DNA from 3 places in the Phytopseudomonas daroniae genome. Region 1 is predicted to be linked to each of the others. Evidence: predicted binding sites of a transcription regulator. Region 1 holds the regulator's gene; each other region holds the start of a gene.
The links. The regulator FliA, encoded in region 1, starts transcription of late flagellar genes. The targets are predictions, from matches to a motif close to CTAAAGTTTNNNNNNNNNNNGCCGNTAA.

Region 1 (7,325 bases):
GATGCAATTGTTGGCGAAAAGCTCGCCAAAGCTGGCGGAAGAGCTGGTTCCTGGCCTTATCTCGCTGTCGACCCTGCTCAAGGTGCTGCAAGCGCTGTTACAGGAGCAGGTGCCGGTACGTGACATCCGTACCATTGCCGAAGCCATCGCCAACGTCGCACCGCGGAGTCAAGATCCCGCCGCGATGGTTGCTGCGGTACGCGTCGCGTTGGCTCGCGCAATCGTGCAAAACATCGTGGGACTAGAGCCGGAGCTGCCTGTGATCACCCTTGAGCCAAGGTTGGAACAGATATTGCTAAATAGTCTTCAGAAGGCCGGTCAAGGCTCCGAGGATGGCATCCTCCTGGAACCTGGCATGGCCGAGAAGCTGCAACGTTCCCTGGTGGAAGCAGCGCAGCGTCAGGAGATGCTTGGCAAGCCGGTGATTCTGCTGGCGGCCGGGCCGGTTCGGGGAATGCTCTCGCGTTTCGCCCGGTTGGCCGTCCCGAGCATGCATGTTCTGGCGTACCAGGAAATTCCGGACAACAAGCAGGTCACCATCGTTGCGACGGTGGGGCAGAATTAATCGAGGGTACGGGCCATGCAGGTCAAACGCTTTTTTGCCGCCGATATGCGCCAAGCCATGAAGCTGGTTCGCGATGAGCTGGGCGCTGATGCGACCATCATCGGTAACCGCCGTGTGGCGGGTGGCGTGGAATTGACGGCCGCGCTCGATTATCAGGTCGCGCCCGCACCGGCGCGGCAACCGAACCCGGCCCTGGAGGCCGAACTGCGCAAGACTCAATCGCGCATCGCCTCCGCCCAGGCCGAACTGACTACCCGTGCGCAGCTGGATGCCGGCAAGGATCGTCAGCTGTTCGCCGATGCGCCAGGTGCGTCGCCTGCCGACAGCCTGGACGCCGTGCTCGAGCGTCAGCAGAAGAAGCCGGCCTCGGCTTCGGTCGATCAGGCCGCGCTGGATTCGATGCGTTCCGAACTGCACGGCCTGCGTGAACTGATCGAAATGCAACTGGGTTCCATCGCCTGGGGGCAGATGCAGAGCCGTCGCCCGCAACAGGCCACTCTGTGGCGTCGTTTGCAGCGCATGGGGCTGCCCGCCGAACTGGCCCGTACGCTGCTCGAACGTGTGGCCTCGCTCGGTGACCAGCGTCAGGCCTGGCGTATGGTGCTGGCGCATCTGGCACACTCGATTCAGACGCCCAAGCAGGAGCCGATGGAAGAGGGCGGCGTGATCGCTCTGGTCGGCCCGGCGGGCATGGGCAAGACCACCACGCTGGCCAAGCTCGCAGCACGCTACGTACTCAAGTACGGCGCCGCGAATATCGCCCTGGTGAGCATGGACAGCTACCGCATCGGTGCCCAGGAACAGCTAAAGACCCTGGGCCGTATTCTTGGCGTATCCGTGACCCACGTCGATCCCGGTCAGTCTTTGACTCAGGCGCTGGCGCCGTTGGCGCGCAAGCGTGTGGTGCTTATCGATACAGCCGGTCTGCCGGCCAGCGACCCGGCGCTGCGTATGCAACTGGAAACCCTGGCAAGCCGCGGCGTCAACGCCCGAAATTACCTTGTGCTGGCTGCTACCAGCCAGGCGCAAGTGCTGAAGGCCGCCTATCACAGCTACAAGCGCTGTGGGCTGGCCGGCTGCATTCTGAGTAAACTGGACGAAGCGACCAGCATGGGTGAGGTATTGGGTCTGGCTATTAGCCACCGTCTACCAGTAGCCTATCTGGCAGATGGCCCGCGGATTCCGGACGATGTACAGGTGCCGCGTAGTCATCAACTGGTCAGCCGTGCCGTCGGTCTGCAGGCTCCGGATGAGCCCAGTGAGGATACGATGGCCGATATGTTTGCAGGCTTGTATCAGGATCCGGCACGACGCGCGGGATGATCATGCTGTGTGGCGAAGCGCTGGTTGCGGTCGTCCCGGCAGCGCACAATGGCCCTATGGCTTAAAGCGAAGATAGATAAGGTGTGTAGATAACATGGGTATGCATCCCGTACAGGTGATCGCGGTGACCGGCGGCAAAGGCGGCGTTGGCAAGACCAATGTGTCGGTGAATTTGTCGTTGGCGCTGGCGGATCTCGGTCGGCGCGTCATGCTCATGGATGCCGATCTGGGGCTGGCCAACGTCGACGTGCTGCTCGGTCTGACGGCCAAGCGCACCCTGGCTGACGTGATCGAGGGTGAGTGCGAACTGCGCGATGTCATCCTGCAGGGGCCTGGCGGCATTCGTATCGTGCCTGCGGCCTCCGGCACCCAGAGCATGGTGCAGCTCACGCCCATGCAGCACGCTGGCCTCATCCAGGCATTCAGCGATATCAGCGACAACCTCGACGTACTGATCGTGGACACCGCCGCCGGTATCGGCGACTCGGTGGTGAGCTTCGTGCGCGCCGCCCAGGAAGTACTGGTGGTGGTGTGCGACGAGCCGACCTCGATCACCGATGCCTACGCGCTGATCAAGCTGCTCAATCGTGACCACGGCATGAATCGTTTCCGGGTGCTCGCCAATATGGCGCACAGCCCGCAGGAGGGCCGCAACCTGTTTGCTAAGCTGACCAAGGTCACCGACCGTTTCCTGGATGTCGCGCTGCAGTATGTGGGTGCGGTGCCTTACGACGAGTCGGTACGCAAAGCCGTACAGAAACAGCGTGCGGTGTATGAGGCGTTCCCTCGTTCGAAGTGCGCGCTGGCGTTCAAGGCGATTGCCCAGAAGGTTGACGCATGGCCGTTGCCGGCCAATCCGCGAGGCCATCTGGAGTTCTTCGTCGAGCGCTTGGTGCAACAACCGACTGCAGACACGGCTGTATGACGACAGCCTCTGGACTCCGCATGTATAGCAAGACACAGGCACGGGATTCACAGCATCAATTGATTGAGCGTTACGCGCCGTTGGTCAAGCGCATTGCCTATCACCTGCTGGCGCGTCTGCCCGCCAACGTGCAGGTGGATGATCTGATCCAGGCCGGAATGATTGGCCTGCTCGAGGCATCCCGCAACTATGACGCTGGCAAGGGCGCCAGTTTCGAGACCTTTGCCGGGATTCGCATTCGTGGCTCCATGCTCGATGAGGTGCGCAAGGGCGATTGGGCACCACGTTCGGTACACCGCAACAGCCGGATGGTCAGCGACGCAATTCGAAAAATCGAAGCGAGAACCGGAAGAGACGCTAAAGATCAGGAGGTTGCTGCCGAACTCCAATTGAGTCTCGGGGATTACTACGGCATTCTTGGCGACACTTTGGGCAGCCGCTTATTCAGTTTCGACGACCTGTTGCAGGAAGGCGAGAGTGGTGGGCTGCAGGAAGACACGAGTTCCCTGCACCACGGGCCTTCGCATGAACTGGAAGATGATCGTTTCCAGGCGGCTCTGGTCGATGCCATCAGCAATCTGCCGGAGCGTGAGCGGTTGGTGTTGTCGCTGTATTACGATGAGGAATTGAACCTCAAGGAAATCGGCGAGGTACTGGGAGTTAGTGAGTCGCGAGTCAGCCAATTGCACAGTCAGTGTGCCGCGCGTTTACGCGCGCGGTTAGTGGATTGGCGCGCATAAGAGTTTTTTCAAGGGTAGAGCTCAGCAAGGGTTAGGCGCCCCCGCGAAAGCAGGTGGGGAAGCGGTCGGAGTCGCGGGCGACTTACTGTTGGTAAAAATGAGCACTACTCGCTTCTGGCCCGCACTGACGTGCGTTAGCCGCAAGCGGCTTGTCGACTGGGCTGGCAACCCAGGGTGTTTTCAACGCAGCAGGGCCGACACGCAGCAGGCCTTGCGCATATTTTTGAGAATTGGCAGGGCGCTGGAAAACACAGTGAACGCAGCAAAGCAGGGCGCAATGGTTTTGTGGCGTTCCGCCAGGCCGGTTTCACGATTTATAAGCGCTTCGGAATGCTGAAGGCGTTTTAGGACTGTACGGAGGTCGACTTGGACAAGAACATGAAAATCCTCATCGTCGATGATTTCTCGACGATGCGACGGATCATCAAGAACCTCTTGCGTGATCTGGGGTTCACCAACACGGCGGAAGCCGACGACGGCACCACCGCATTGCCGATGCTGCAAAGCGGTAGCTTCGACTTTCTGGTGACCGACTGGAACATGCCGGGCATGAGCGGTATCGACTTGCTGCGTGCAGTGCGTGCGGATGAGCGCTTGAAGCAGATGCCGGTGCTGATGGTTACGGCAGAGGCCAAGCGCGATCAGATCATCGAGGCCGCCCAAGCCGGTGTGAACGGCTATGTGGTCAAGCCATTCACCGCTCAGGTGCTCAAAGAAAAGATTGAGAAAATATTCGAGCGGGTCAACGGCTGATGTCTGCCGCGAGGTTGTTATGGAACACGATGATTCTCAAGAGGCCGGCCTCGAGTCGACCCTGAAAAGCAATGCCCGCCAACTGGTAAACAGCCTTGAACAAGGCAACTTTGGTGAAGCGATACAGCTGATCAATGAACTGAACAAGGCGCGCGACCGGGGTCTTTACCACGAAGTCGGCAAGCTCACGCGTGAGCTGCATAACGCCATCGTCAATTTTCAGCTCGATCCCCGGGTGCCTCACGCCCAGGAAGTCTCGCAGATATCCGACGCCACCGAGCGGCTCAATTACGTCGTGACCATGACCGAGCGCGCAGCCAATCGCACCATGGATCTGGTCGAGCAGAGCGCGCCACTGGTCAATGACCTGAGCAGCGAAGCCGATGCCCTGAGCGAGGATTGGGGGCGTTTCATGCGCCGTGAAATGGGGGCTGAGGCTTTCCGTGAGCTGGCCAAGCGCATCGAGCTGTTTCTTGCGCGCAGCCAACGCGACAGCAGCAAGCTGTCCGGGCATCTCAACGACATTTTACTGGCGCAGGACTATCAGGATCTGACCGGGCAAGTGATCAAGCGTGTCACGCAACTGGTGACCGAGGTAGAGAGCAACCTGCTGAAGCTCATGTTGATGGCCAGCCAGGTCGATCGCTTCGCCGGCATCGAACACAATCACGACGAGTTGCGTGTCGAGCAGAACAAACAAAAAGATGCGTCCCACGGTGAAGGTCCGCAGATTCATGCCGATAAGCGTGATGATGTCGCATCCTCCCAGGACGACGTCGACGATTTGCTGTCCAGCCTGGGATTTTAGGAGCACGTCATATGAGCTTCGGCGCCGATGAAGAAATCCTCCAGGATTTCCTGGTAGAGGCCGGCGAGATTCTCGAGCAGTTGTCCGAGCAATTGGTGGAGCTGGAAAGCCGCCCGGACGATATGAACCTGCTCAATGCGATTTTTCGGGGATTTCACACGGTAAAAGGCGGGGCCGGTTTCTTGCAGCTCAATGAGCTGGTGGAGTGCTGCCATATCGCCGAGAACGTGTTCGACATCCTGCGCAAGGGTGCGCGTCGTGTCGACTCGGAATTGATGGACGTGGTGCTCGAAGCACTGGATGCCGTCAATGGCATGTTCACCGAAGTGCGCGAGCGCACCAAGCCGACACCGGCCTCTCCCGAGCTGCTGGCAGCTCTGGCGCGCCTGGCCGAACCCGCTCCTGCCGCAGCGCCTGCCCCGGTCACGGTCGTTGCACCAGTCGAGCCGGCCGCAGAGGCATCGACGGACATTACGGACAGCGAATTCGAACAATTGCTCGATGCCCTGGGCGATGAGCCGCAACCGCAGGCGAGCGGCTCGGACGACGAAATCAGCGATGATGAATTCGAATCGCTGCTTGACCAACTGCATGGCAAGGGACAGTTCGCGACCTCCGCAACGCCCGCTGTCGAGGTGCCTGCGCCGGTCAGTGCCGCGAGCGGTGGTAACGGCGACGATATAACCGACGACGAATTCGAAGCCTTGCTCGATCAGTTGCACGGTAAAGGACAATTCGCCAGCACGCCGGCTGAGGCGCCTGTATCGGCTGCTCCTGCCGCACCCGCCAGTTCTGCGGCGCAGGGCGATGAAATCACCGACGACGAGTTCGAGGCTCTGCTCGATCAGTTGCACGGCAAAGGCAAGTTCGTCGAGCCGACCGCCATTGCGCCCATTGCACCTGCTCCGAAGCCCGAAGCCAAGCCCGTTGCACCCGCCGCCAGCAAGGCAGCTCCTGCGCCGGCGGCCAAGGTCGAGCCAGCCAAGGCAAAAACAGCAGCCGCACCGGCCGCCGCCGCTGCGCCAGCGAGTGAGGCGGAAACCACGGTACGGGTCGACACCGCACGCCTGGACGAGATCATGAACATGGTCGGCGAACTGGTGCTGGTGCGTAACCGCCTGGTGCGCCTGGGGCTCAACAGCGGCGACGAGACCATGTCCAAGGCCGTCTCCAACCTCGACGTGGTCACCGCCGATCTGCAGACGGCAGTCATGAAGACCCGCATGCAGCCGATCAAGAAGGTCTTCGGGCGCTTCCCGCGGCTGGTTCGCGACCTGGCTCGTCAGTTGAAGAAGGAAATCAACCTGGAGCTGGTTGGCGAAGAGACCGATCTGGACAAGAACCTGGTCGAAGCGCTGGCCGATCCACTGGTGCACTTGGTGCGCAACGCCGTCGACCATGGCGTGGAAAGCCCGGAAGAGCGCGAAGCCACCGGTAAGTCGCGCACCGGGCGAGTGGTGTTGTCTGCCGAGCAGGAAGGCGACCACATCCTGCTGATGATTACCGATGACGGCAAGGGGATGGACGCCGACGTGTTGCGCAGCAAGGCCGTGGAAAAAGGCCTGCTGGACAAGGATGCGGCCGACCGCCTGACCGATCTGGAATGCTACAACCTGATCTTCGCCCCCGGTTTCTCGACCAAGACCGAGATTTCCGACGTGTCCGGCCGCGGCGTCGGCATGGACGTGGTGAAGACCAAGATTTCCCAGCTCAACGGCACGGTCAACGTGTTCTCGCAGAAGGGCCAGGGCTCGAAGATCGTCATCAAGGTACCGTTGACCCTGGCGATCATGCCGACGCTGATGGTGATGCTCGGCAATCAGGCATTCGCTTTCCCGCTGGTCAACGTCAACGAGATCTTCCACCTCGATCTGTCGCGCACCAACGTGGTCGACGGGCAGGAAGTGGTGATCGTCCGCGACAAGGCGCTGCCGCTGTTCTATCTCAAGCGCTGGCTGGTGAGCAAGGCTGCCCACGAAGAGCAGGTCGAAGGCCATGTGGTGATTCTCAGCATCGGCAACCAGCGGATCGGCTTCGTCGTCGATCAGCTGGTCGGCCAGGAAGAGGTGGTGATCAAGCCGCTGGGCAAAATGCTGCAAGGCACGCCTGGCATCTCCGGTGCGACCATCACCGGCGACGGGCGGATCGCCCTGATTCTCGACGTCCCGAGCATGCTCAAGCGCTACGCACGGCGTATCTGATCGTCCGCGG
Region 2 (7,325 bases), on a different contig from region 1:
GCATGAAATACTCGTCAGTCAGGTTGCCCGCTCCGATCGAGTTCATGGAATTTTTGTATATGACGCGGAGGGGAACTGGGTTAATTCGTCATTGGCGCAGCAGACTGGCTCGCATAATAATGCTGATCGTGAGTATTTCATGCATCATAAAGAAAACACTACGACTCTGCCGTTCATCGGAAGACCGGTGCGCTCCCGCTCAGACGATAGCGACATCATAACGATCAGCCATCGTTATAACCAACCGGATGGAAAGTTCGGCGGCGTCGTACTTGCCAGCATCAAGTCCGACTACTTCAGGAATTTCTACAGAACATTGGATGTTGAGGACAACGGGAAGATTGATCTTATCCGAGAAGACGGCATCATCCTCGCCGGCGTTCACGGCCATGATGGTTCAGATGAAATGGCGGTTCCCAACCGGGAAGCTTTCGACGCAATCAAGCACCTTGGAAAAGGTAATTTCATCCATCGTGACGATAGTGAGCAAACCGTCAGAATTGCCGCATTCTCATCTGTCCCTGAGTTTCCCCTTTTCGTCTTCGCTGGAGTGGATCGGCGTGAGGTACTTTCCGGTTGGTGGTTGGTAACCCTGTCTGGCGTCGTCGGGACAGTGGTCTGCATATCCTTGCTTATCGCTGCCGCCATTTGGCTGGATCGCCAACTTGTAGCAACCCAGCGCAGGGAGATTCACTTCCGTAGAGAATCGGAAGTTGACGGCCTCACGGGTATTGCGAACCGACGGATATTCGACAGTCATCTCGCTGCCAGGCTAACGGAGAGCTCTTCATTTCCCATATCGTTGAGTCTGTTGCTGATCGACGTCGATCATTTCAAGCAGTTCAATGACCGATACGGCCATGCGGGTGGAGATGACTGCCTTCGTCAGATTGCCCATGCGCTACAGTCGGTTCAGCGACGAACGAATGATCTTGTGGCCCGTTATGGCGGTGAGGAGTTTGCCATTCTCCTGCCTGACTGTGATCTTCACCAGGCTCATACAATGGCGGAAGAGGTCAATTCGAAGATAAGGAATCTTGCCATCCAGCACGAGTCGAGCCCCCACGGTATAGTGACAGTCAGCATTGGCGTCGCAAGCACAGTCATCGCCAATGAAATCACGCCGAGGACATTGATTGAGCAGGCCGACGCAGCACTTTATCGGGCCAAGGAAAACGGGCGCGATACCGTCTGCTCGTGAAACCGGAGCCAAAACGATTAACTGACTTCTTTCGGCGACCTGGAGTCTGTTCACCCTCCCTTGAACAGCGCCAAAAATGGCCAGATGGACGAACTGCAAGCTGCTATTAGGCTTGCGCCCACAGTGCATTAGTGACCGTCGACTCTTCTCCATTGCGTCCATCACGCCGGATCAGGCCTCGCGAGTCGCCACAGACGCGATGCCATGATGGATGGCTCCGCTACAGGGATATGCTGTATATCTAAGGCCGTGGTTGAAGTTGGGACGAACGCGACGGCACGCCAGGATGCGAGGATATGGCAGGGATCACACGAGGGCGGCCCATGCGTACCGATAACGGCCAATCGCGTAGCAATTTCGCTCGCCGCGGGCTGCTGCCCAGGGTACTCGGGCTGCCCGTTGTCGCCATCTGCGTCAGCGTGCCGCTATGGGAGTTGCAGCGCCCCGCGTGGGTGTGGCTGGCCCTGCTGCTGTTCGCTTTTGTCTGGCCCTGGCTGGCCTTCGGCCTCAGCCGTATCTACCGCGAGCCGGCGCGCATGGAGCGCTGGCATATCCTCTTCGACTCCTTCGCCGCCATGTTCGCCCTGGCCGCCGCCGGTTTCAGCCCGCTTGCCGCCGCGGTGTTCGTCGCCATGCTCACGGCCAACAACGTGGCCGCCGGCGGTATTCGTTTCGTGGCCCGGGCGCTGCTCGCACAACTGGCCGGCGTACTGGTCGGGATGCTGTTGTTCGGCGCCACCTTTCACGCCCCCGTCACGCCGCTGCACCTGTATGCCTGCATGCCCATGCTGCTGTTGCATCCGATGATGGTGGTGACCCTGTATCGTCTGGCGCTGAGCCTGGGCCAGAGCCGCAGGGCCATGTGGCCGGCGATGCGCTACTGACCCGTCTGGGCCAGATGATCCATGGCTGCCTACGGCAGATCGATGCCGCCGGTTGCTACGGCGGCGACGCGTTCTGCGTGCTGCTGCCCATGACCGGCCTGGAGGATGCCCATGCGGTGCTGGAGCGTCTGCGGCAGCAGGCATCGGAGTCCGAGCGGGGCGATACCGAACTGAGCATCGGCATCGCCGCCTATCATCCGCAGATGCAGTCGGTGGAAGACTGCATCCGCGCGGCGGACAAGGCGCTGTACCTGGCCAAGCACCAGGGCTACAACCGAGTGATCAGCAGCAATGCGTCGCCGTTCGATGGCGAGCGTTTCTCCGTGTCGACCCTGGTCTGAGGCTCCGGAACCTTTGTCGGGCATTGGCGGAAATCATCGCGCTGATCCGTGGTCTGTATTCGCGTCGCCATGCGCGGCGCCCTCGATCAATCGCCATTGGCCCATGGAGCGTTCCCGATGAAAGCCCTGTTTTCCAGCCTGCTGCTTGCCGCCGTCGTGCCGGCATTCGCCGACGACACGTCCAATCCGCGTTGCGCGGCGAAGGAGGCGGATATCGAGCAGCAGATCCGTATCGCCGAGGAGGCTGGTCAGAGTGGCCGGGTCAGGGGCTTGAATACCGCGCTGCAGCAGGCGCGCAGCCACTGCACCGATGCCGGACTGCAGCGCGAACTGCAAGACAAGGTGAACGAAGCCCGTGCCGAGGTGCGCGAGCGCGAGGCGGATCTGCGTGAAGCCGAACTGGACGGCGACGCCGACAAGATCGCCAAGCGCCAGGCCAAGCTGGAAGAGGCCCGCGGCGAACTGCAAGAGGCCGAGGCCGCCCTGCACCCCTGAGCAGCGCGCTACTCTGCATCGCCGGAGTCAGGGTTGACCAGTGGAGCGTCGACCCCGGCGCGATGCGATGGCGGCCATGCTGCAAAAATCGCGGTATGGCCACGATTCGCCGCGGGGGCGCGGTTCCTGCGCACATGTGGCCATTCTGCGCGCTTGTTGCTGAATCACGCTGGGCCGCGTAGGTGACAACTCAGCGGCGATTGAAGGGGTGCCGGCCATCCTGCCTGCTGCGTCCCTGAGCAGCGCCGCAGCCTGGCGTGGGAGGGGCTTTAGCCGCGATGGCCGATCGCCGCTGAAGCGCCTCCCACCAATGGGTGCCCGCTGGCCTGCGATCCGATCAGGTTCTGAAACGCCCTACCAAGCCATTCAACTCACCGGACAGCGACTCCAGACGTTGTGAGTCACTGCGCGCCGAGTGCGCCAGTTCTTCAACCAGTTGCGCATCGGTGTGGATCTGCGCGATGTGCCGATTGATGTCCTCGGCGACCTGGTGCTGCTCTTCGGCTGCGGTGGCGATCTGGCTGTTCTGATCGCGGATCTCGTCCACCGAGGTGCGGATCTGCTCGAAGCTGTCGCGGGCCTGCTGAATACGCTCGACGCTCTGCTGCGACATGCTCAGGCTGCTCTGCATCTGCTTGGTCACGTCCTGGGTGCGCTTGGCCAGCCCGCCGAGCAGGCTGTCGATCTCACCGGTGGAGTCGGCAGTGCGCTTGGCCAGGGCGCGCACTTCGTCGGCGACCACGGCGAAACCACGACCCTGTTCACCTGCACGTGCGGCCTCGATGGCGGCGTTGAGGGCCAGCAGGTTGGTCTGCTCGGCGATGGAGCGGATGGTGTCGAGGATGGCGTTGATGTTCTTGCTGTCCTGCTCCAGCACCTGCATGGCCTGGGCCGACTTCTGCAGGTTTTCGCTCAGGCGCGAGACGCTGCCGGTGGCTTCGTCGATCTGCAACTGACCGTCATGCACCTGACGCTGGCCGGAGTCGGCCGAGGAGGCTGCCTGGCTGCAGGAGCGGGCCACTTCGTTGGCGGTGGCGACCATCTCGTTGAAGGCGGTGGAAACCAGCTCCACGGCTTCGCGCTGACGGCCGGCGGCGTCATTCATGTCGCGGGCGACGCGGGTACTGGCGTCAGAGGCGGTCTGCAGATCCGCCGAAGCGCTGCCGATGCGTTGCACCAGAGTGCGGATGGCGCCGAGGAACTGGTTGAACCAGCGTGCCAGCAGGGCGGTTTCGTCGTTGCCGCGTACATCCAGGTTGCGGGTCAGGTCACCTTCGCCCTGGGCGATGCCTTCCAGGCCGCCGGCCACGCTGCGGATCGGCCTCACGATCAGGCCGGCGAAACTGGCACCGACAATGGCGAACAGCACAGCCAGCACGGCCGCGATGATCGCGATCTGCCAGGTCAGGCTGGTGGCCTTGGCCATCACTTCGCTGCGCTCGATCAGACCAACGAAACGCCAGCCGAGGGTCTGCGACGACCAGACATTGGCCATGTACGGCACGCCGTTCAGCTCCACTTCGATCAACCCCTGCTCGACCTTGGCCAGCTCGGCATAGCCGCCGCCCAGATCGCTGAGCAGCTTGAAGTTGTGCGAGGCATCGCGCGGGTCGACGAGTACGTTGCCGTTGTTTTCCAGCAACATCAGATAGCCGCTCTCGCCGAGCTTGATCTGTTTGACCAGGTCGGTGAGCTGCTTGAGCGAAACGTCCAGGCCGAGCACGCCGGCCGGCTGGCCCTGGGCGTTGTCGATGGTGTGCACGGTCCCCATCAGCACGACGTCATCCGGCGCCCAGTAGTAGGCCGAGGTGCGCACGGTCTTGCCCGGCGAGGCCATGGCAGCCTGGTACCAGGGGCGCACACGCGGGTCGTAGTTGCTCAGCGTGGGGTCGTCCGGCCAGATCGCGTAACCGCCATCGGGTTTGCCGATCGACAGATAGGCGGTGGTCGGGTGGCTGGCAGCGAACTGGGTGAACATCTGCAGCAGCGCCTGGTTGCTTTCCGGCAGAGGCGTTTGCGCGGCATCGGCGGCGGTGTAGTCCTTCAACTCACCGGTGCTCTGCACCTGCGGGTTCTTGGCCAGGAACTCGACGTTCTGCGCGATGGCGTCGAAGAACTGATTCATGGCGTTCTCGATCTGGCGGATCTCGCGGCTGCTGCTGTCGAGGAAGTTGTCCTGCGCCTGGGTACGCAGATTGACCACCACCACGACGGCGACCAGTACGACGGGCACACAGGCGATGGCCGCGAAGGCCCAGGTGAGTTTCTGTTTGATGTTCACGGCTGTTCCTGCTCGAGCGAGAGAAGTTGTTTTTGAAGCGGGAGGCAGTAGAAGAAAAATCTTCAGGCGCTGTGCCGGCCTGTAAATATCGAATCGGCGGAGGGCAGATAAACTTGAAGGGTATTTGCTATGCCGACCGCTTCTTCAGGAGTTGGCAGGTTCGGTGCCATGTAGAAAGCGACATGTTGCAGGAATATCAGGGCTTGTTCGCTGAACTGGTGGCTTTAGGGTAAGTAATCAAGCGATAAGCTGAGGGCCGCCTCATTGTGTGCAGGTATGACAGACGCCTGATCAGCGTGAGTGTTGGAAAAGGCTGGCAGTGGCGTCAGGGACTGCTTGGCATGACATCCATGTCTGCAAGTGAAGAACCATACGGAATTACTACGATTGCGCGGTGCTCCTGCGCTCGCGTCTGCCTGCATGAATGAACACCACCACGAACAGTGCGCTGAGCAGTAGCACGATGGTCGGGCCAGGGGCGCTGTCGATGAAAAAGCTCAGGTACACGCCGCCGAGTGCGGCGCCGACAGCGATGCCTACGGCGGTGAACAGCATGGCGCCCATGGTGCGGGTGAGCAGGAAGGCGATGGCGCCGGGGGCGATCAGCAGCGCCACGGTGAGCACGATGCCGATGGCCTTGAGCGCGCCGACGATGGTCAGCGACATTACCGCCAGCAGGCCATAGTGCAGCAGGCGCACCGGCAGGCCGACGGTGCGTGCCTGCACCGGATCGAAGGCATGCAGCAGCAGGTCGCGCCACTTCAGGCCGATGAAGGCGGTGACCGCCAGGGCGATCAGCCCGCTTTCCAGCAGATCCGCCCAGCCGATGCCGAGCATGTCGCCAAACAGGATGTGATCCAGATGCACATCGCTGTGAATCTGCGTGTACAGCAGCAGGCCGAGGCCGAACATGCCGGAAAACACCACGCCCATCAGAGTGTCCTGCTTGATCCGGCTGTTTTCCTTGAGATAGCCCGTGGCGATGGCGCACAACATGCCGGCCACGAAGGCGCCGAGCGAGTAGGGCAGGCCGACGATATAGGCGATGACCACGCCGGGAAACACCGCGTGGGCGGTGGCGTCACCCATCAGCGCCCAGCCCTTGAGCACCAGAAAGCACGACAGCAGCGCGGCGGGAATGGCCACCAGCACGGCGATCAGCAGGGCGTATTGCATGAAGTCGATTTGCAGCGGCTGCAGCAGCATCTCCATGGTCACATCTCCAGTCGCGCCTGGGCGGCGCGGCGGCGGGCGGCGAGCAGGCCATGCTTGGGTGCGAAACAGAAGGCCAGCAGGAACACGCCGGTCTGCAGCACGATGATGATCGCCCCGGTGGCGCCATCGAGAAAGTAGCTGGCGTAAGCACCGATGAAACTGCTCAGGCCACCAATGCAAGCGGCGATCAGCAGCAGCCGGTCGAAACGGTCGCTGAGCAGGTAGGCGGTGGCGCCTGGAGTGACGACCATGGCGATGACCAGAAAGGCACCGACGGTCTGCATCGCCGCCACCGTGCAGGCCGACAGCAGGATGAAGAAGATCGCCTTGAGGCGCGTCGGGCTGAGGCCGATGGAGCGGGCGTGGTTTTCGTCGAAGAACACCACCATCAGATCTTTCCAGCGCACTGCCAGCACGGCCATGGTGATGCCGGCGATGAGCAGTAACTGCAGCGTGTCACCGGGTGTGATGGCGAGTATGTTGCCGAGCACGATGGTCTGGATGTTCACCGAGGTCGGTGACAGCGACACCATGAACAGCCCGAGGCCGAAGAACGACGAGAAGATCAGGCCGATGATCACGTCTTCCTTGAGCTTGCTGCGCTGGTTGAGGAACAGCATGGCACCCGCCGCCAGAGTACCGGCGCCGAAGGCGCCGAGGGCGAAGGGCAGGCCTAGCATGTAGGCACCGGCGACGCCGGGAACGATGGAATGAGCCAGGGCGTCGCCGATCAGCGACCAGCCCTTGAGCATCAGGTACACCGACAACAGCGCGCAGACCATACCGACCAGGGTCGAGACCCACATGGCATTGACCATGTAGCCGTAGGAAAAGGGTTCGAGCAGGATGTGCACTATTGATCCTTTTCGTCGACGCGACCACGGATGGTCGACTTGCCGTCGTAGAGC
Region 3 (7,325 bases), on a different contig from region 1:
TGGCCGACGGCCAAACCGGTAAAGGTCGGCGAATCGAAGGCGCCGATATCGACCTTGCGGTCGGTGACGAAATAGTCGGTGCTACCGCGGTGGAAGGTCTTGTCCGGATCGGGCAGGAAGAAATGTGCGGTGCGGCCGCTGGAGGCGCGAGCCAGATCCGGACGGTCTTCGAGAATGTCGTCGAGGCGCTGGCGATAGTAGGCGGTGATGTTCTTCACGTAGCCCATGTCCTTGTAGCGCCCCTCGATCTTGAACGAGCGCACGCCGGCCTCGACCAGGGCGCGCAGGTTGGCGCTCTGGTTGTTGTCCTTCATCGACAGCAGATGCTTCTCGAAGGCGACGACGCGGCCCTGATCGTCTTTCAGGGTGTAGGGCAGGCGGCAGGCCTGGGAGCAGTCGCCACGGTTGGCGCTGCGACCGTTCTGGGCGTGGGAGATGTTGCACTGGCCGGAGAAGGCCACGCACAGTGCGCCGTGGATGAAGAACTCGATGGCAGCATCGGTTTCATCGGCGATGGCGCGGATTTCCTGCAGGTTCAGCTCGCGAGCCAGTACCAGCTGCGAGAAACCGGCCTGGTCGAGGAACTTGGCCCGGCCCAGGGTACGGATGTCCGTCTGGGTACTGGCATGCAGTTCGATTGGCGGGATGTCCAGATCCAGCACGCCCAGATCCTGCACGATCAGCGCATCCACGCCCGCGTCGTAGAGCTGATGAATCAGCTTGCGTGCCGGCTCCAGCTCATCGTCATGCAGGATGGTGTTGATGGTGGTGAACACCCGCGCGTGATAGCGGTGGGCGAACTCCACGAGCCCGGCGATATCACTGACTTCGTTGCACGCATTGTGCCGCGCGCCGAAGCTCGGGCCGCCGATGTAGATGGCGTCGGCGCCATGCAGGATGGCCTCGCGGGCGATGCTGACATCACGGGCAGGGCTGAGCAGTTCCAGGTGGTTCTTGGGCAAGGACATGGTTTTTCTTTATAGGGCTGAGCACGGTAGGGGCGCATTGTACCGGCCCGCGGGGCCGAGGGCATCCTGAGCTGCCGGCTGGTCGCTACGGGGCGATTACCCGTCCTGCCTGGCGGGGGCCAATAACGATCCGGCTACGTGAGCGTTTCATCGAAACCATCGTGGCAGGGCACAGAGGTACAGGCGTCTGACAAAGCTTTTTGACGATGGCCAACTGTGGGAAAGTAGCGACCTTTCTGAAGGGGTAGGGTGTCTGATGGACAACAAGGGGCTTGCAAAGCTCGACGAGCTGCTGCTCAAGCACGGCAACGATAATTCCATTCTTTCCGCCAGCGAGCTGGATGGCTATTTTGCCGCCATCGTTTCGGGCCCGCGGCAGATCGATCCCGGCCTCTGGTATCCGGTTATCTGGGCCGAACAGAATCCGAAATGGGCGAGCGACAAGGAAGGCGAGCGCTTCATGAAACTGGCCGTCGAGCTGATGAGCGAAGCGGCGTTCATGCTCGACGAAGAACCCGATGATTACGAAGCGATTTTCCTGGCCGACAATAATGGCCAGGGGGAAAAGCTCATCGTGTCGGAATGGTGCGCGGGTTACCTGCGTGGCGTCGCAGTCGCTGGTTGGGGGGATGATGAGCTGCCTGAGCCGATCGCGGCAGCGTTGGCGACCATTACCTTGCATGGCGCCGAAAGTGGCTCGGAACGGCTCAACGCAATGTCTGACGATGAGTACGACGCTTCCGTCGCGACCCTCGAACCTGCTGCCGTGGCGATCTATCAGTACTGGCAGCAAAATCTTCAACCAGTGCTGCCGGTACGTCGGGACGAGCTCAAGGTCGGCCGTAACGATCCCTGCACCTGCGGCAGCGGCAAGAAGTACAAGCAGTGCTGCATGCAGTGATAGGACGTGGTTTTTTATCTGGCACGCACCACGCACAGGTGTTTACGGTCTTCATGGGCGCTGCAACTGACGTAGCCAGTGATGCAGACGTCTGGTCTGGGGGCTGACGGCGTGGGTAGTGAGTCTTTGCAGGTTGTCCAGGCTGATGAACGGCTGTGGTATTTCGTCGTCGCCAAACAGGATCCCGGCAGGATGGCAGTGTTCCAGTAATGCACTTTGCCAATCGGGGTAGCCCAGCAAGTTGCACAGCGTCAGCGCGTCGAGCCACGGCTGGTCATCGTTTGTGTAGCGTATGGCAATGTCATGACCTTCGAACATCAGGTGGTGTGATCGCATCGTTCGCTTCCTTGGCGAGTTGTTTTCCTGTTCAGCTGTTAGTGATGAAATCATTAATTCCACTAGATATACAACTGAATGTTCAGTTAAGCATGGACGCGGAATTTAACGTCCGCCTCCATGACTGAAAAAATCGAATTCTCCCAACGTTTGCGTAACGCCATGCTCGCTGCAGGCTATCCAGATCGCCCGGCTGTATTGGAGCGTGAGTTCAATTCGCGTTATTGGGGGCGCTCCGTGACCTTCCAGGCGGTTTCTCGTTGGTTGCGTGGTGAGGCGATTCCTTCCCAGGACAAGCTCCAGGTGCTGGCCGCATGGCTGCGGGTAGAGCCCCAGGCCTTGCGCTTTGGCGAGCGTGCTGCCCTGGCTGCGCGCGAGCAGCGCGGCCGCTGGGAGGATCCGAAGTTCTATCCGGAGCGTGAGGCCATCGAGGCCTTTCTGGTTCTGCCACCGCAGCAGCGCAAGGTCGTCCGCGACGTGATCATGGCATTCGCCCTCGCCGCAGAGGCGGGTAACAAGAGACCGGGCTCCGATTGAGCCATCCCGGAGCCAGCGTGATGGGGCCGGCCATTAGCTACAAGCCGCAAGCTGCAAGTAAAAGCGGGAAGGCGCCCGCCACCCCCTGGGCCGCAGGATGGGTACAACCCATCAATTGCCGATGGGTTGTACCTGCGCGGCCCGTCCCATCCTGCGGCTAGAAGGCGAAAGCGGCCAGTCGATGATCCGCGTTGAACGACGGATCAGGCCTTCGGCCCCGGATTACGCCTGCGGCTAATCCAGGCTACATTCGTGCCATTATCCCGTAGGTTGGATCGGGGCGCGTAGCCTAGCGAAGCGTAATCCGACATTTGGCTGGCACATCCAATACAGTTTTTGAGCGGCCGCTACCGCCACGTAGCTGCCATCTGTACCGGACACCTTGCAAGGGGTTCTCAGAGCTGGAAGCGGGCGATGTTTTCCCGTAGCGCCTCGCTGGTTCTGGCCAGGCTCTCGCTTTCCCGCTGGGTAGCGGCGAAGGCCTCGGCGGACTGGGCACTGCTGTCGCGCACGGCGACGATGCTCTGGCCGATCTGCTCGGCAACCGTGCTCTGCTCTTCCGCCGCGGCGGCGATCTGCTGGTTCATGCCGTTGATTTGTTCGATCATGCCGACGATCCGCACCACCGCTTCGCCGGCTTCCGACACACCTGCGACCGACTGCTGGCTGGAGTTCTGGCAGTGCTGCATGTACTGCGCGGTCTCGTCGGCGATGCGCTGCAGGTTGCCAATCAGGCTTTCGATTTCCGCGGTGGCGCCCTGGGTGCGCTGGGCCAGGCCGCGTACCTCGTCGGCCACCACAGCGAAGCCGCGGCCGGCCTCGCCGGCGCGCGCGGCTTCGATGGCCGCGTTGAGGGCCAGCAGGTTGGTCTGGTCGGCGACCGCCTTGATCACGTCGAGCACGCTGCCGATATTGCCGCTTTCCTGCTTCAGTCGGGCCATGGCCTCGGCGGAGCTGTCGATGACGCCCGCCAGCTCGCCGATCAGATCGACCGCATGACGGGTCTTGTCCTGGCCGAGGATGGCGGCCGTGTCCGCTTCGCCGGCTGCCTGCGCTGCCGCTTCAGCGTTGCGCGCCACGTCCTGGACGGTGGCCGACATTTCATGAATGGCGGTGACGATCTGCTCGATTTCCTGCTGGGCCTTGGCGACACCGGCCGTGTTGAGCTGGCTCGATTCGGCCATTTCCTGGCTGGCGGCGGCCACCGATTGCGAGGAGGCGTCGATGCGCTGCGCCATGTCGCGCAGGTTACGCTGCATCTGTCGCAGCGAACCGAGAACTCCCTGGCTGCTTTGCGCACCGTCATGCTGGCGCAGGTCGCCCTCGGCTACCTGCTGGGCGAGGCGGTCGAGGTCTCCCGGCTCAGCTCCCAGCGCGCGCAGCAGTCTGCGGGTGATGAGGTGGCCAAGCACAATGGCGAGCAGGGTCGAGAACAGGGCAATGCCCAGCAGCAGGGTGCGTTGCTGGCGGTAGCTGGCGTCGTTCTGCTCGAGTCGTTCGGCGGCCAGTTTCGCGGTGTAGTCCAGGTATTCGTCGATCGCTACCGTCAGTTCCCGCAGTAGGGGTGTGCACTGCCGGGCGATCATCTCGATGGCCGTCGCGTCCTGCCCGGCGAATACCAGGTCGGCGATGTTCTTGGCGATGGGCTCGTAGCGCCGCTCGATGACCTGGATGTTGTTGAACAGTTCGCGTGCCGTGCTGGAAACATCCTTGTCCTGGGCAATCTCCAGGGCCAGGGCGTCGAGTTGCCGGGTGACCTGGTCGTTCGCCGCCTCGATGGCGGATCGCTGGCCGGCGCGTTCGCCATGATCCACGATCAACACCAGGTTGCGCAGGGCAATAGCGCGATCCTTGGCGGCGTTAGCCAACTGGCCGGCGAGCTTGGCGCGATGGTCAATGCCGTTGATATAGCGCGAGAAACTGTCTTTCGCGGCTGCCAACTGGTAAAGGGAGGCGCCGGCTACCAGCAATAGAAGAACGACCAGAACGGCGTAGCTCAGGTAAAGCGTCATACGAATGGATAGCTGGCGAGTTTGCGACATACCGGGTCTCTCTCGGGTCGGCGGGCATGAAAGGGTTATCGGCAGGCCAGGGGAAAATTGAGGTATTCGCTGGCTGCAGCTGTCATTGATCATGAAATCATGATCATTTTCTTTATTAAACTATAGGTTTAATAATTCGCAGAGTAATTGACCCAAGGCATGCTGGCGAAACGATATTTTTCAGCCCGTTGCAGCTCGGCTTCGACCAGACAACGCGTGGCTGCTTCCATCAATCGACGGGGTTCGCCGTTTGCCGATGCAATGCCGGCAAGCGCAGGGCGAGCTAGGACGGTCGTGACAAGAGTGATGCAGGAAGAGGGCATATGTGGCTGGGGGATGGCAGTCAGGGCGAAAGTGCTGCCGTTTTCTCGGCCCGGGTGCGAATGATCTTGCCGCACCTGGCCTGTGCCATCCCACCGGGAAGCGATCGACGCTGGTACGGCTCGCTGCCCCGGCGTCTCAAGGTGTGGGCGTATCCTCAGGCAAACACAAAATACTTGCGCACCGTTTCCACCACTTCCCAGGTGCCTTTCATACCGGGCTCGACCACGAAGATATCGCCGGCTTTCAGGTGGATCGGCGCCATGCCGTCCGGGGTGATGATGCAGTAGCCCTCTTGAAAGTGGCAGTACTCCCACTTCACGTAATCCACGCGCCATTTGCCGGGCGTGCAGATCCAGGTGCCCATGATCTTGCTGCCGTCATCGGAGGTGTAGGCGTTGAGGTTGACGGTATGCGGCTCGCCCTCGATGCGTTCCCACTTGCAGGCATCGACGACGGGTATCGGTTGGGTGTCGCGCAGCACGGTGATTGGCTGGTTGGTCATGGTCGTCTCTCTGTTGCGGTAAAGGTCGTTCACCATAGAGCGGCGTGGTACCGGCCAATTGTCTGGGCTCGACATGCGAGTGCCCATCCGCGCTATCGGCGGTTTGCCTTTACTGACGGTCAGTCAGGAACTTGTATTTTTCCCTCTCAGTCCAACACCTCGATTCAGCGGCGATGTAGCGCCGCATCAGCAAGCCGAACAAGGATGTCTCACCTTTCATGCTCAATCGAGGCGCCCATGAATTCCGAAGAGCAAACCCTGATCGATGGCCTGTTCTCCCGTTTGCAGGAGGCCGAGCACGAGGGCGGCCTACGCGATACCAAGGCCGAAGCGCAGATCAAGGGGCACCTGGCCCGTCAGCCCGCTGCGCCGTACTACATGGCCCAGGCGATTCTGATTCAGGAAGCGGCGATCAAGCGCCTGGATCAGCGCGTGCGTGAACTGGAGGCTCAGGCAGTCGAGCAGCGACGGCAACGCCCGAGCGGCGGTGGCTTTCTCGCCGGCCTGTTCGGTGGCGCCCAGCCCAATGCCGCACCACGGCTCGCGCAGCGCCCGGCGGGCTGGGGTGAAACCCGATTCTCCCAAGGTGCAGCGGCAGGTGTTGCGTCTACGGCCAATGCGCAGAGCACCGCGTCGGCTGCCCAGGGCGGCGGTTTCATGCGCGGTGCGTTGCAGACTGCCGCCGGTGTGGCAGGTGGGGTGATGGTGGCGGATCTGCTGACCAACCTGTTCCACCACGATCAGCCCCAGGAAATTGTCGAGGTCATCCGAGAAGACATGCCAGCGCAGACCGACAGCTTTGCCAGCGGTCTCGACGATGCTCCCTATGCCGGCACCGACGATATCGATACCGATGCTTTCGACAGCTCGGTCTTTTTCGACGACGACGGCACGTTCAGCTAATTCGCTATGGCGCTGGTAACCGGTCAGGCGCGACGTTTGGAGAAAGTGACCGCCCAACGCAGTGTGAAATTGGCATCGCTACAGGGTGTGGGCAAGCGAGTCGGGACTGATATTCCTGTGACCTGGGTTCGGATATGATGCGCCACCCCAAAAATCGATCGAACATCACCAGGTCACTATGCCCGTTAATGCGCTTTATACCGACCTGTCTGATTACTACGATCTGATGTGTGCCGATATCGACTATCAGGCACAAAGCCATTGTATTCACAGGCTGCAGCAGATTTTCGGTAACGGGGGCTCCAGGCATCTTGATCTGGCCTGTGGAACCGGGCCACATGTTCGCCACTTCATTGAGGCCGGCTACACAAGCAGTGGGCTCGATATTAACCAACCCATGTTGGATAAAGCGGCCATTCGCTGTCCGCAAGCGCACTTCTCCTTGCAGGATATGTGTAATGTCACAGTGAGCGAGCCCGCGGATCTGATTACCTGTTTTCTCTACTCCATTCACTACAGTGGCGGGATCGAGCGGCTCAAAGCCTGTATCGCCAGTGTGCATGCTGCACTCGAAACCGACGGGCTCTTCTGCTTCAACGTTGTCGATAAGAACAAAATCGACAACAACCTGTTTGCGGCGCACACCGTCAAGGATGATGAAAGTCTGTTCACCTTCAGTTCTGGCTGGAACTATGGCGGTGAAGGCGAAAAGCAGTCGTTGAAACTCAGTATTGAAAAGACCACAGCCGCCGATGTGCAGGTATGGCACGACGAACATCCCATGGTCGCCGTGAGTTTCGCTGAGTTACAGG

Region 2: a site for FliA is predicted at 5,293-5,320, ahead of DNK10_RS25360 (methyl-accepting chemotaxis protein). Genes of this name have one in related genera too.
Region 3: a site for FliA is predicted at 4,820-4,847, ahead of DNK10_RS22160 (methyl-accepting chemotaxis protein). Genes of this name have one in related genera too.

What each region holds. Positions count from the first base shown of each region.
Region 1 is NZ_QJUJ01000005.1:198,884-206,208, reverse strand. Features, by position in the region: gene flhA (flagellar biosynthesis protein FlhA) at 1-565, shown strand, start outside; gene flhF (flagellar biosynthesis GTPase FlhF) at 581-1,888, shown strand; gene fleN (MinD/ParA family protein) at 1,983-2,813, shown strand; gene fliA (RNA polymerase sigma factor FliA) at 2,810-3,553, shown strand; gene DNK10_RS14340 (chemotaxis response regulator CheY) at 3,932-4,306, shown strand; gene DNK10_RS14335 (protein phosphatase CheZ) at 4,326-5,114, shown strand; gene DNK10_RS14330 (chemotaxis protein CheA) at 5,126-7,315, shown strand.
Region 2 is NZ_QJUJ01000018.1:16,034-23,358, forward strand. Features, by position in the region: gene DNK10_RS25345 (sensor domain-containing diguanylate cyclase) at 1-1,201, shown strand, start outside; gene DNK10_RS25945 (MASE2 domain-containing protein) at 1,525-2,085, shown strand; gene DNK10_RS25950 (GGDEF domain-containing protein) at 2,064-2,426, shown strand; gene DNK10_RS25355 (DUF1090 domain-containing protein) at 2,544-2,921, shown strand; gene DNK10_RS25360 (methyl-accepting chemotaxis protein) at 3,259-5,202, opposite strand; gene DNK10_RS25365 (metal ABC transporter permease) at 5,584-6,414, opposite strand; gene DNK10_RS25370 (metal ABC transporter permease) at 6,417-7,271, opposite strand; gene DNK10_RS25375 (manganese/iron ABC transporter ATP-binding protein) at 7,271-7,325, opposite strand, start outside.
Region 3 is NZ_QJUJ01000011.1:188,416-195,740, forward strand. Features, by position in the region: gene DNK10_RS22140 (peptidase U32 family protein) at 1-968, opposite strand, end outside; gene DNK10_RS22145 (YecA/YgfB family protein) at 1,225-1,869, shown strand; gene DNK10_RS22150 (BRO-N domain-containing protein) at 1,921-2,205, opposite strand; gene DNK10_RS22155 (transcriptional regulator) at 2,326-2,742, shown strand; gene DNK10_RS22160 (methyl-accepting chemotaxis protein) at 3,138-4,784, opposite strand; gene DNK10_RS22165 (cupin domain-containing protein) at 5,263-5,610, opposite strand; gene DNK10_RS22170 (DUF2076 domain-containing protein) at 5,848-6,513, shown strand; gene DNK10_RS22175 (class I SAM-dependent DNA methyltransferase) at 6,692-7,325, shown strand, end outside.